Regions from separate parts of the Secundilactobacillus sp. MJ173 genome, predicted to be linked through region 2. Evidence: riboswitches for the same ligand, from Rfam matches in the RefSeq annotation. Region 2 holds a riboswitch; each other region holds the start of a gene.

The links. A riboswitch is a leader RNA that binds a small molecule or an ion and turns the genes downstream of it on or off. The one in region 2 is predicted to bind thiamine pyrophosphate.
Region 1: it holds a riboswitch for thiamine pyrophosphate, as region 2 does, so the genes downstream of both, AC6H04_RS02850 (acetylornithine deacetylase) here and thiM (hydroxyethylthiazole kinase) in region 2, are expected to answer to the same signal.
Region 3: it holds a riboswitch for thiamine pyrophosphate, as region 2 does, so the genes downstream of both, cytX (putative hydroxymethylpyrimidine transporter CytX) here and thiM (hydroxyethylthiazole kinase) in region 2, are expected to answer to the same signal.

What each region holds. Positions count from the first base shown of each region.
Region 1 is NZ_BAAKGN010000019.1:107,546-112,336, reverse strand. It holds gene AC6H04_RS02865 (glycosyltransferase) at 133-1,347, shown strand; gene AC6H04_RS02860 (hypothetical protein) at 1,349-1,654, shown strand; gene AC6H04_RS02855 (polysaccharide deacetylase family protein) at 1,635-2,522, shown strand; TPP riboswitch at 2,620-2,719, shown strand; gene AC6H04_RS02850 (acetylornithine deacetylase) at 2,790-4,085, shown strand; gene AC6H04_RS02845 (ECF transporter S component) at 4,099-4,656, shown strand; gene AC6H04_RS02840 (hypothetical protein) at 4,742-4,791, shown strand, end outside.
Region 2 is NZ_BAAKGN010000066.1:4,750-9,540, forward strand. It holds gene AC6H04_RS10495 (WxLIP family cell surface protein) at 1-924, shown strand, start outside; gene AC6H04_RS10500 (aldo/keto reductase) at 1,032-1,880, shown strand; TPP riboswitch at 2,201-2,307, shown strand; gene thiM (hydroxyethylthiazole kinase) at 2,404-3,195, shown strand; gene thiD (bifunctional hydroxymethylpyrimidine kinase/phosphomethylpyrimidine kinase) at 3,213-4,037, shown strand; gene thiE (thiamine phosphate synthase) at 4,034-4,672, shown strand.
Region 3 is NZ_BAAKGN010000038.1:42,525-47,315, forward strand. It holds gene AC6H04_RS06405 (FAD:protein FMN transferase) at 1-678, shown strand, start outside; gene thiW (energy coupling factor transporter S component ThiW) at 913-1,419, opposite strand; gene cytX (putative hydroxymethylpyrimidine transporter CytX) at 1,462-2,646, opposite strand; TPP riboswitch at 2,723-2,820, opposite strand; gene rpsN (30S ribosomal protein S14) at 3,042-3,311, shown strand; gene AC6H04_RS06425 (putative metal homeostasis protein) at 3,331-3,453, shown strand; gene AC6H04_RS06430 (hypothetical protein) at 3,538-4,347, opposite strand; gene AC6H04_RS06435 (class I SAM-dependent methyltransferase) at 4,575-4,791, opposite strand, start outside.

The sequences.
Region 1 (4,791 bases), on a different contig from region 2:
CCTACCTTGACGGAGCTGTTTTGCGTAAGTACAATGTGAAAGTTGTTGTTTGAGCTAACATCAGGGACATGTTATGCGGATATGACGAAATAATCAGCGATTTGCGAGAATATCGTCGAGGGAGTTTTTTAAATGAATATACTTAGTGGATTTGTAGTTTTGTATCCGATGATCGTATCACTTGTTTGGATCATGGGTGCAATCTTTTTTAGTGTTCAACAGCGTCAAATTCCTTTGAAAAAGCGTGGAAAAGGGGAACCGGAACAACTGGTATCGGTGTTAATTCCAGCACATAACGAGGAAGAAACGTTACACGAAGTTGTTGAATCAGTGGCACGATTAACTTATCAAAAAATTGAACTGATTTTGATCGATGATGGCAGTGTCGATCAAACGTTAAACGTGATGTATGAGTTACAGAAACAGTATCAGTCTCAGTTTCCAATTAAAGTGGTACCCATTATTAAAAACGGTGGTAAAGCCAATGCGTTGAATGTTGGCTTAGATAGCGCTGATGGGGAATACTTACTTTGCTTGGATTCTGATTCTTACATTGACCAAGATGCTTTGAAGCACATGATGTTTGAATTTTATAATGATCCTAATGTGGGTGCCGTTGCCGGTCGTCCAGTGGTTCGTAATCGAACAACTTTATTAGGTCGCCTGCAGTTGCTGGAATATATCGGCATCATTGACATTATTAAGCGGGGACAATCCTTTATTACCGGCCATATCACCACGGTTTCAGGTGTGATTGTGGTTTATCGTAAGAAAGCTATCAAACAGGTTCATCGCTGGACCGTTGAAGCATTAACCGAAGATATCGATATGACCTGGAAACTTTATTCGCATCATTGGCGAGTGGCTTATTGTCCGCAAGCCGTCTCATGGATCCTGGTTCCGGAGCATATGAATGCTTTGATCCGTCAACGACGGCGCTGGGCTCGTGGTGGCTTAGAAGTTTTAATTCGCAACCGGCAATTAATTTTTACGGGCAAACTTGCCGAACAATGGTTGTTGATCGATATGGTGATCAGTAATTTATGGGCGTTAAGCTGTTTCTTCATGATCGTTCTGTATTTCCTGACCATGATCTTTTCTCACGCCTTGATTTTAGACGGTGGGGTCTTATTTGTTCTGACACTGATTAGTATCGTGCAGTTCATCATTGGCTTTACCAGTTCTCAGCGTCAGGGCTACATTGACTGGCAAGATTTATTGTTGCTGCCAATGTACTTTGTCTTCTACTGGGTGGTTAACTTGATCAGCTGTATTACCGCCCTTGGTTCCTTCTTCCTTGATCCAAAACGAAAAGGGACCTGGGCCAGTCCAGATCGGGGGGTCTAAAATGGATAAAGATAAATTAGTGATTCGTAAAAAAACGTCCCTCTGGTCACGATTTCGGCGAATGATCCTGCTTATTTTATTGTGGGTTGTCGCTATTTACGTCTTAGTCATTAATCTCTGCTTTATTTTTGGGATTTATTCGGATGGCTTAGTCGTGAATTATTCACTGTTCAACCTGTCATTTCATTTGTATAAACTGTTAGGCAACCTGATTTTGGTGATTGGCGGTCTGAGCATCCTGTACAGTATCATTCACATTCGGAATCTCAAACGAAAGGTGGCAGCAAATGACAAAGACAATGCGTAAATGGATATTAGGATTGATCATCGTCGTTTTCATTGGCTTGATTGCCGTCAACGTTCGTAAGAGTACTAAATTTGAACTGGGAACTCGGGAAAACTACGCCTTAGCTAGCAGTGATACCAAAATTAAAAATGGCATTATGGTGTTTTGCTATCATCGAATCCTGAATGATAATGACACCATGGTTAAAAGCGTGGAATCATTAACGCCGAATAATCAACTCCACGTTTATAACGTGAATGTATCCGAATTTAAAAAGCAGATGCAGTTTTTGCATCAGCACCATATTAAAGTGATTTCCACTGCCCAAATGATCAGTATGTTGAAGAATAATCAGCCAGTTCATGGGAAGTATGTCGTTTTGACTTTCGATGACATTGATCGGACCATGGCCGAAAATGCTGCGCCCATCATGAAACATTATGATTATCCGTTTACGGCTTCGATTATTACCGGCTCAACCGGAGAATATATCGGTGGCGAACAGTTAGCCACTTGGTCTCAGATTATGAAATTATACCGGTCTGAAAGCACCAAAATGGAGCTGGGTGTTCATACCAATAATATGCATTACCTAGTTAAGGGGACGCCAGCGTTTAACTTGAAGCGCAATTATCCGAAATTTGTTCGCGATTATGCAATCAGTCAAAAAGTCATGAAGCAAAAGACGGGGCAAACGACACCGATTTTCACTTATCCATATGGTAGCGGGACGCCGTTGGTTCAAAATTACCTCGTTCATCAACCGAAATTGCAGGTGATTTACACGTTAAATAATGGGATTGTGACGAATGAAAACGATCTTAAATTAGCACCGCGGATGATCATCACCAAGAATAGTTGGCCAAGTATTGCTCGTTGGCTGGCATGATAGCATAGTTGAAATCAAGGAACTGCTTTTGAGCGGTTTCTTTTTATTTATATCAAGAAAAATGCTTGCATTAATCAACCAGTTATGACATGATAAGCTTACAAGCTAGGGGTGCTCTAATAGAGCTGAGATGGCAAACGCCAGACCCTTTGAACCTGAGAGTTAACACTCACGTAGGAAAGCTGATTGAACGTGTGCAAAACTCCCGAAGTCTAGCTTCGGGAGTTTTTTAGTTGGTTTCATCCAGGTTCGTGGCTGAGTTGAACCATGAAGGGATTTGAAGCAATGACGGCATTACAGCAACAGTTACAACAGGCAATCGATGACCAGCAGTCAAGTCTACTCACTATTTTGCGTGAGTTAGTCGCTTTCCAAACGGTGTCACCACCGGCTAGGAATACAGTGGCAATTCAAAATTACGTGAAACAGCAACTCACACAAGCTGGATTTACCGTTAAGCAACAGTCATTCTATGAGCAAGATGCGTTAGTTTCGGGGCAACTAAGTGGAAGTGCGGGCAGTAATCATCATAGTCTTCTATTAAATGGGCACGTGGATGTGGCCGCACTGACGGATCTGGATCACTGGCAGACGGCCCCGTTCCAACTCGTACAGCGGGGCGATGAATTATATGGTCGCGGTGTTAGTGATATGAAAGGGGCAATGGCTTGTTTCTTGTACCTCTTTCGATTATTAAAACAACTAGATATTCATCTTCCGGGTGATTTGCGATTTCAGTCAGTGGTTGGTGAAGAAGCCGGTGAAGCAGGGACCAAAACTTTGCTGGAACAGGGTGAAACAGCCGACTTCGCAGTGGTTGGCGATACCAGCAATATGGCTTTTCAAGGACAGGGCGGTGTGGTAACTGGCTGGATCACTCTTAAAAGTCCGCACACGTATCATGACGGCAACCGGGTGAATATGCTGCGAGCTGGCGGTGGTTTGAAGGCTGCCAGCATGGTTGAAAAGATGCCGGTAGTCATTGAGGCACTTCAGAAGTTGGAACATTACTGGGCAGTGACCAAGTCGTATCCGGGTTTCCCGGCAGGAACCAATACGATTAATCCGGCCTATATTGAAGGCGGCATTCATCCAGCCTTTGTTGCCAACGAATGTCGATTATGGATCACCGTTCATTTTTACCCTGATGAAACTATTGACCAAGTTACCCACGAGATCGAAGCTGCCGTAACTACCGCAGCTAAAGCGGACCCCTGGTTAAAGGATACTTTACCGACATTCAGTTGGGGCGGTGATTCGATGCTAGTGGATAAGGGAGAAATTTTTCCACCGTTAGCGATTGACGCCTCACAACCAGCCGTTCAGCTGCTGAAGCAAAGTCATGAGCAGCAACTAGGAGTGGTCCCTGATATCAATATGTCAACGTCAGTCTCGGATGGTGGCTGGTTTGACTTTTACCACATTCCTGCGGTGACGTATGGGCCAGGACAAATGATGCAGGCACATAGCGATAATGAGATGGTGCAACTATCACAACTGATTGATTACACCAAAGTAATGGCTGATTTCATCGTCACGTGGTGTTCACGACCAAAAGCTTGAAAGGATGACAACAATGAAAAAACAATTTCATCTGCAAGATATTATTTTAATCACCATGATTGCTCTGATTTTCGGTGCTATCTTTGTGGGGACGGATTACTTGTACAACGTGCTCTCCATGGCTGTGGGTCCGTTTGCTAACGAAATCTTATTTGGCCTTTGGATCATGGCGGGACCGCTAGCTATTTACTTAACCCGGATTCCCGGAGCAGCGATTGTTGGTGAAGTGTTGGGCGCTGCGGCTGAGGTTATTTTTGGCGGGACTTTTGGTATTGCAGCGTTGCTTTCCGGCATCGTACAGGGTGTGGGGTCTGAGATTGGTTTTGCCGCTTGGCGCTATAAAAACTGGAGCTGGGCAAGTCTGTTGACCTCTTCTGTGACCACCACCATCGTTGCGTTCACCTACGAAGTCTTTAAACTAGGCTACACTAACTATTCAATCGGCATGATTGTCGCCTTGTTTACCGTTCGGCTGCTCTCGGTGATTTTCTTTGGAACGGTGTTAGTTCACAGTGTGTTTACGTTACTGGATCGTGCTCATGCATTGCGTCATCTAGGACCGGAAAAATAACAGGTGCAATGACTTGCTTCAAACCTCCAAATTGCGTATTTTATGGGCGTAGTCGTGTCGAAGTCACAAACTTTGGAGGCTTAAAATGATTAAAATCGAGGATTCAATTGCTCGTCTGGCTTGGAATACGGAACA
Region 2 (4,791 bases):
TCAGTAAATGACTTTCAAGTAAAACCGGTTTTGACCGCAAATAATAATCCTCAAGCCAGTTATTTTGATTTAAAAGTAAAACCCGGTACTAATCAGATCTTGCGTTTACAAATTATTAACAGTAGCAGTAAACGTCAGCAATTTAACATCCTACCAAATAATGCAACAACTAATGAAAACGGGATTATTGATTATTCTGTGCATGCCAAAAAAGATGCTTCAGCTACAACGTCGTTTACGGACATGTTGGGGAATCAAACTGGAAAACAGATTTGGGTCGCGGGTAAAAGCCGTTCAGTAGTTTCCTTTAAATTGGCAGTACCGAAACAGTCTTTTGAAGGGACAGTTTTAGGTGGCTTTGTAGTTTATTCAGCAAGCGCTGCAAATCAGGCAAAAAAGAGTGGTCAAATTAATAATTTGGCTCATTATGCTGTTGCCACGCGGTTAATCGAATCAACACAAAAAGTAACTCCCGATTTACTGTATAGGGGGACTAAATACGTTGGAAATAACGGATTGCCAAGAATTCAAGTTAATTTACAAAATAATCAACCGACAATTATTGGAACAGTTTACCTTAAAGCGACTGTTACTGGTGAAGGTGATAAGACCGTTGCCAAAGTTAACCAAAAGATGTTGAACTTTGCGCCTAATTCCAGTTTTGGATACCAGATGCCAACTTTGGATGGTAAAGTACTCAAATCAGGACAATACCGGTTGAAAATGACTGTGAAAGCAGACAATGGGTCTTGGAAATTTGACCGATTATTTACGGTAACTGACAAAGATGGCAAAGCAGCTAAGATTGCCAAACCTGGCATTAACTGGAAACAGATGATCATGTGGATTATTGAAGGTCTAGCAGTTCTCATCGTGCTGGGCTACATCATTAATAAATTCCGTAAGTGGATGAAGAAAGATTAACCAGGTTGCGTAAGCCTAATCACTTGCGTCAAACTTCAAAAAAACGGTAAACTCAAAGTTGTTAAGACTTGAGTTTACCGTTTTTTAATCATAAAGGAGGACTTGGTATGGCTCTCACAGATACTTATACACTCAGCAACGGGACTAAGATTCCGGTTATTGGACTTGGCACTTGGCAGACGCCAGATGGCGATGTTGCTTACCAGTCAGTATTAGATGCCTTGAAAGCGGGCTACCGTCACATTGATACGGCTGCTGCTTATGGGAATGAAGAAAGCGTTGGTCGAGCAATCCACGATTCTGGTGTGAAACGCGAAGATTTATTCGTGACCACGAAATTATGGAATGCTGATCACGGCTATGAAAAAGCGAAGCAAGCCATTGGGACCTCTCTATCCAAATTAGGTTTGGAATACGTTGATCTTTACTTGATTCACTGGCCAAATCCAGTTGCTTTTCGTGATAACTGGGAAGAAGCTAATGCTGAGACTTGGAAAGCTATGGAAGAAGCTTATGAGGAAGGTTTAGTGAAGGCTATCGGGGTTTCAAACTTCCGGCCTAAACATTTGGATGCCTTGCTGAAGACCGCTAAGATTGCGCCAATGGTTAACCAGATTTTCTTGAATCCATCCGATCTGCAGCCAAGCGTTGTGGAATATAATAACGCACACGATATTTTATCAGAGGCATACAGTCCATTTGGAACTGGTAAGATTTTCCAGATTGATGGACTGAAAGAGATTGCTGAGAAATACAATAAGTCTGTACCACAATTAGTCCTACGCTGGCACTTACAGCACGGCTTCTTGCCACTGCCAAAGTCTGTGCACGCTGAATATATTAAGTCGAATGCTGACATCTTTGACTTTGAAATTAGTGAAGATGACATGAAGAAGATTGACGGGTTCCAGGGTGCTGCTGGGTCAGCGATGGATCCGGATGCGGTGTCGTTTTAGAATTTATGTTTGGAAGAGTTCAACCTTTTGGGGCTGGGCTCTTTTCTTTTATGTAGAGTAGTTGGGTTACAGCAAGCAGAGACTTACGTCTAAGTCACTTCCGGCATAAATCCAAGCCCAGGATTTTTGCCGAAAGCGTCTTAGTTTTCAGTCTCTAGTCGCTTGCTTCCACACCCTGATTTAGTCGGGTTACAGCAAGCAGAGAGCTGCATGTAAGTGACAGCCACCTAAAATCCAAGTTCGGGATTTTTGGCGCCCGTCCCTTACACTCCGCTCTCTAAGCGCTTGCTTCCACACCCTTTTTCTTTTACAATTAAGCCAAACAACACGAGGGGTGTCCCACTTTTTTCTGGGGCTGAGATGTGCTCGCACTATCCCTTTGAACCTGTAAGTTCAGACTTGCGAAGGAACGTGTTCAATTCGGACCAGTTTTACTGGTGAAGAGTCGAGCTAACGTTTTGATTAGCTCGACTTTTTTTAGTATCTGACTGTTGTTTGTACTAAAATTTTGGGAGGATTTTTCATGAAAATCGATTTGCTGAATCAGATTCGCGAGACCAATCCCGTTGTCCTTAACATTTCAAACTTTGTCACCGTTCAAGATGTGGCTAATGGCATTAACGCCATTGGTGCGTCACCCATTATGTCCGAAGAAATTGCTGAAACCGATGAAATGGTGGGTATCAGTAATGCCGTTGCTTTGAACCTTGGAGCTTTTTCTAAGCCGCAAGTAGACCATATTTTAGCTATGGGCAAAGCTGCTAACGCACAGCACAAACCGTTAGTTATTGATCCAGTGGCGGTTGGTGCCATTAGTTACCGTAAGAAAGTTGCCCTTGATTTGATGAGCCAGTTCCAAGTGGACGTTATTCGTGGGAACGCTGGTGAAATCGCCGCTTTGGCAGATGTTGCCTGGGACGCGAAGGGCATCGATGCTGGTTCCGGCAATCAAGACGTGGTGGAAATCGCTAAAGCTGCTGCTAAGAAACAGAATTGTGTCGTTATTCTTAGTGGTGCCACGGATGTCATTACCGATGGTGAACACGTTGCCCGAGTATTTAACGGCACGCCGCTGTTCCAGTTACACGTTGGTTCTGGCGATATGCTCAGCAGTATTGTGGGTGCCTTTTGTGCGGTCAGTGATGGTGACTACTTTGAAGCTGCTCAAACAGCTTGCTTGGTCTTTGCTTCAATCGGCCAGATCGTTGCTGATCAGCTGAAAGAGGAACGGCCAGGTACTTTCTCTGCTCGCTTAATGGACGAATTGCATTTAGCATCCGTTGCTGATATTGAAAAGATTGCCCAATTTGACTGAAAGGTGTGACATTTAAGATGGCTGAGGAAGTTAATTCATTTCCACAAACACTCACGATTGCTGGGACTGATTCCGGTGGTGGTGCTGGCGTTATGGCCGATATCAAGACCATGCAGGAACGTCACGTATTTAGTGCTGCAGTGATTGTAGCTGTAACCGCACAGAATACCATTGGTGTGCAAGATTTTGCTGCATTATCTAAGAAATTAATCGATGAACAGTTTGCGTCAGTGGCGGGTGATTTGAAAATTAAAGCCTGCAAGACGGGGATGCTGGCGGATGCAGAACACGTGGAAATCGTCGTTGAGAATCTGAAGAAATATGACTTGGGACCGCTGATCGTGGATCCCGTTATGATTGCTAAGGGCGGTGCGCCGTTACTGGCTGATGATGCGATTGACACCGTTAAGCGTGATTTATTGCCGCTAGCGACCGTTGTCACACCTAATTTACCAGAGGCGGAACGGCTAACTGATATGACTATCAAGACACCCGAAGACATGCAGGCGGCTGCTAAGCAGATCCGTGCAACTGGTGTTAAGAACGTTATGATCAAGGGTGGTCACGGCGATACCGATAAAGTGACCGATTATGTTTTGCTGGAAAATGGTAAAGAATTCTGGCTCAGCGCGCCTCGAGTTGACACCGTTCGAACTCATGGTACTGGCGATACGCTGTCTAGTGCTATGACTGCGGAGATTGCCAAGGGCAAAGACATTGAATCGGCTATTCGGGTGGCGAAGGACTTCGTTGAAGCTGCTATTCGCAATACTATCCAAGTTGGTCATGGTCATGGGCCACTGAACCATTGGGCTTACGGAGAGGAGCATTCGGGCAAATGAAATTCAAACCAGAAATGTTGAAAGCTTACTTTGTCTGCGGTTCTCAAGATGTGCCTGAAGGTCAGTTCGAAACCATCATTGAGCAGGCCATTAAAGCGGGTATCACAGCTTTTCAATTTCGTGATAAGGGCAATGCTTCAACCTTGTCACCGATTGATCGCGCAGCAATGGCCATGAAATTACGTGGCCGTTGCGCCGAAGCGGGGATTCCGTTTATCGTGGATGATAACGTCGAGTTGGCAAAACAAGTTAACGCTGACGGGATTCACGTGGGGCAATCTGATGAAAAGATTCAGCAGGTTGTTACAGAAGTTGGCGACCAGATGATTGTCGGTTTATCTTGCTCGAATGCTGAAGAGGTTGAAGCCGCTAATGTCATTGAGGGTATCGATTACTATGGTAGTGGCCCGATTCATCCAACTGGGTCGAAGGCGGATGCTGACCCCGTGATTGGTTTCGATGGGTTAAAGCAATTAGTCAGTCTGACTGATCGGCCAATCGTTGCCATTGGTGGGATTACCGTTGATGATTTGAGCGATGTGATCAACACAGGTGCAGCGGGTTCAGCTGTGATTTCCATGATCGCACAAAGTGAGGATATTGACGGTGTTGTGAAAGCAATGCTGGAAGCTTAATACTGATATTTAAGCGCTTATGAACCGGTTTTAGAATTAAAAAGCGCTCGTCTCCACTGACGAACGCCGTACATATAGGAATAACGGCAATAAGTGTATCGGTTGAAAGCAACTTTCAT
Region 3 (4,791 bases), on a different contig from region 2:
CCCCTGGTAAAACTATGGAAAATTGGCTTTGACGGCGCTAACTTACCGGCTGATTCAGACATTAAACAACGTCTTCAACTGATTGATCCAGACGATATCCAACTAGACGATCATAATCGAACCGTCTTTCTCACCAAAGCAGGAATGGAAATTGACCTTGGTGCCATCGCTAAAGGCTACATTGCTGATGCTGTCAAAACGTTATGGCTTTCTCGTGGCGTCGCGAGTGGCATTATCGACCTTGGCGGTAATATTTTACTGGTAGGCGACAGCAGTCATACTAATGGCTTATGGCGCATCGGTGTTCAAAATCCGTTGAAACAGCGTCATGTAGCCCTTGGCGTCCTTACCACAACTGCTAAGTCAATCGTCACTTCCGGTATTTATGAACGTTACCTAGTGATCAACGGTCACAATTACCACCATATGTTCGATTCCAAGACTGGTTACCCGATTCAAAACGACTTAGAAAGTGTCACCATTGTTAGCGATTTGTCCATTGACGGCGATATTTGGACCACTGAAGCCTTCTATCAAGATATCAATAAAGGGATCCCGTTAATTGAAAAACAGCCAGGACTAGACGCAATCTTTGTCACCCGTGACTTCAAGGTAGCTATCACTTCCGGTTTGAAAGACCACTTTGCATTAACGGACGATCAATACCAGATTATTTAGCGAATGAGAGTGTGACACAACTCGGTAGATTCCAGAATTTAACGCAAAAAACCGTATTCCGTCGAACTTTGTCGGAATACGGTTTTTTGCGTTAAATGGCCGGAATCTGAGTTGTGGCGCAGGTTTAGACTAGATTAAAGTATTGAACAAAAGCAAACTTTAAATTGTCTTTAAGTCAAGAAACCAAATGAAATTTTTACCAATATAGACTTATGGCACAACCTCATTTTAATACTACTTACTCAGCCTATTCATCTGTGGCTGAATCACCGTGGACCAAATACTCTTCAATAACACATAAGCAATCACCGCACCAACCAGTGCACTAAGGAAGAAACTTGGCACAAATAGCCAAAGTGCACCCTTCGCCCCTAATAGCAGTGCTGCAATTGGGTAAGCAACTATCGCACCTATGATACCAGTCCCAATCAATTCGCCAAACACTGCTGCAATCAGCCTTTTAGTGTATCTGAATAGCAAACCGCTTAAAAAAGCACCGAACATGCTACCAGGAAAAGCTAGAATCGTACCAGTCCCCAGCAAATTACGAATTAAGGACGTTAAAAACGCCTGTGTCATTGCCCACCAAGGTCCTAATAAGGCCCCAGATACAACGTTGATTAAGTGTTGCATTGGCGCAACTTTGGCTACACCCACTGTAAATTCAAATAAACTGCCACCGATTACACCTAATGCCACAAGAACCGAAGTTAGGGTTAAATAATAAACTCTTTTATTCATGCGTTTGCTCCTCTCTATTCTCCTGCATAGTCAGCCACTTACCTAATCCGTCATCAACGGGTACTTTTTGGTGACCACCCCTGTCAGATAAACGCCTAATACTAGCACTAGTAGCAAGAAGAAGGTCGTCCCCAAAAAGAAGTCCAACTTCTGCAACCACGAATAACCAACAACGCCGATTAGCCACCATAAAAAGTTTAATGGTAATGAAAGTCGTTGATGCATCAAGAAGACGCTGACAAATAAGATGGCAAATAGCGGTGTGAATACCGCCCCGATAGCGTATAAAAAGTTCTGGTAGTATGCCATTGAAACAAACAGTGCAATCAGTAAACCTAACACCGTAATCCCAATCGCAATCAAATTAACTGCTTTAGTCTTTACCAAATTAGCGATATTAGTAGCTGCCGAATAGGCATCCATGAAGGTCGTGGTTACCGTTGAAAAAACGATCACTAGCAGAGCAATCATCCCCATACTGGAATGCGAAAGCACGGTTGTAAAATTAGATTGGCCGGTTAAAATCACCGTGAAAAGTCCCAGTGAAAACATGGCCACACTGGCAATAAAGTAGCCGCTCACACTGGCCATACTGGTGCGAAACGGTCGATCGGTATGCTGAGTGTAATCGCCAATCAGTGGCAACCAGGAAAGTGCCATGGTCACGTTAAGTTCAACTGCACTGCCAAAACTCAATGGCGCGAGATCGGTACTATTTTGCAAGCGGCCCTCCTTCATAATGGTCCACAGCATCAGGATCATGCCAATGGCTAGTAAGACAACGATGACGTTATTCACTTTGAAAAGCCAGTCGTGATCCATTAATAGCCAAACCACGATCAACACCGCCACGATGAGTGACATCACCAATACTGATTGATAGTTGAACAACGCCTTTGATAGCCCATTCATCGCCTGTTGAGCATTGACGATCATTACCGCCGTCCACCCTAGTAACTGCAGCGCATTTAGCATTGAAAACAGCCCAACGCCCTGTTGCCCAAAAACCGTCTTAGTGGCTTGGATTGCCGTCCTATTCTGCTGAGCTGATAGATAACCAGCAGGTAGCAGAAAAACAAAACAGCCAATCACGTGCCCAACTAAGATCGCTAGCAAGCCGCTTTTCCAACCTAATGGTGCAATGAGTGTCCCGGTCACAATCTCAGCGATTGAAATCGCCGCACCCATCCAAAGCAGAAATAGCCCGCTTGGTTTCGTATTTCCCATTAAAAGCCCCTCTTCCAATAAAAAAGGTCCTTCAGCCGCAGTTAGTTCCGCGCACTGAAAGACCATCATTGTATATTGATGTTCACGTACACTTTCCTTCGCAAGTATTAACTATACAGGTTCGAAGGGACTAGATTCATCTATCTCAGCCATATGGCGCCCCTAGTGCATTTAATTTTCAGTTATTATTTTAGCACACTTCTCATTAATACGCGTGAATCGTAAAGCGTAATTATTACAGTTTAATTAAATCAAGTCTAATTAGTGGTAATTCGAATTGATTATTGGTAAATTATTACCATTGTTGTGACGGCATCAAATACTACTAACACCATTGACCTGGCAATTACTTAATGAATTTGTTGCACTAATATCACTAAGTCATTGGAGGAAACATGGCAAAAAAATCAAAGATTGCAAAGTATAACAAGCAACGTGAACTCATCGCAAAGTATGCCACTATTCGGCGTGAACTAAAGGCGCAAGGCGACTACGAAGCCTTGGCCCACCTGCCAAAGGACTCTAATCCTAATCGGCTACGTAACCGGGACGGATTAGACGGACGGCCACGCGGTTACATGCGCAAGTTCAATATGTCCCGTTTGAATTTCCGGAAATACGCTCACCTTGGTCAAATTCCTGGTGTCCGTAAGGCCTCATGGTAAAGTTATAAGGAGATCAATCATGGAAAAGACTGATATGGCTAGCGCTTACCGGCGACTTAAGAGTCCCAGTTTGAAGACCCGTAAACGGGCGATGAAAATCATCCGCGACGCTAAGCGTAATGCCGCTAATACGAAAAAGTAATTTTAAGCCTAAACAGGTTAAAAAGCGCCTTAGAATTGAAAGCTGACTTTATCAGCCAAATTCTAAGGGGCTTTTTTAATTTGATTAGCTTGGCACTACTTTAAAGTGAATCAGACTCCGGTCGTCAAATGAGCGATTGCCAGACACAGTACCCTTAGTTGACCGGTATTCATGGCTGCAAGTGGGATCATTTTGCAAAACCTCTCGTAGACTTGCCTCCGACTCAGCCAAATTACCTGCTGCTTTAGGATAGCCGTCACTCGCTAACACGATTTGGTGCTCCGCGTTTGATAGTGGGTAGACCTTTAACAGTGAATCTGGGATGGGCTGGCCGTTAAAGATCGCATAACCCCACTCGCTATCAGCTACATTAGCAAATTGAGTCGCCTTTAAAATCCACGGCAAAATAGCTGTACGACCGGGATCCGACTGCTTATCATCAGGGGATAGCCGCAGAACCAAACTGCGCATATTCGATAAAACCAAGTCACTTGGCTTGGGATTAGTTAGCAGCTGACCATCTAGATTAATTTGCGCATCACCAACCTGCCACAGTTCATTACGAAAACGAGAATAAACCACGGCAACGGCTTGCAGCCCCTGGCTATCACGATCAACTGGAAAATCAATTTGATGATAAAAAGTGACGAATGCTTGATTTACTCGCTCTATCAGCACTGACAACGTGGCGTTTTTAGGCAACCGTTCTACAACGCCAGCAATCATGGTAGACGCTATTTTTCCAGTTGTCTTACCCTGGTACTGAAACTTCGATTTACTGGTGACACCGTCAACGATGGCAATAAAATCAGGCGTATTGACGATGGTATCCTCACATTTTTCATCGTTCACTTTGCCTTGAACAAACGCTTCTAAGACTTGCACTGATACCAAAATAACACCTCCAACGATAGGTTCTATCACTATCATAGCGAGTTAAAGATAATTCTGTAAAATATTACACCCTAATTCGGTAATTTTACTAGTCGAATCGCGCCCTGAAACTCAGATTTCAGAATATAATACCTAAAAACGCCACCCCGATAAGAACCATCGGAATGACGTTTTTAAGTGCTATATTCTGGAATTTACCGAGCCTCGTCGCACACTCATTCCAGGATCTAACCGAGTTGCTTCACACCCGTTTTTTCTTTATCAGCATCATACATATACTGACGGGTCATTGGTAGGCCAGTACCACTTGGTGCTTTAACCAATAGGTATTGCATGACATCAATGTTGCCACCTTCAAATGAACCTGCGCAAGCTTGTAAATACATGCCCCACATGCGGGCAAATTCTTTACCATACTTTTCAACAGTCTTATCTTCAACCTTC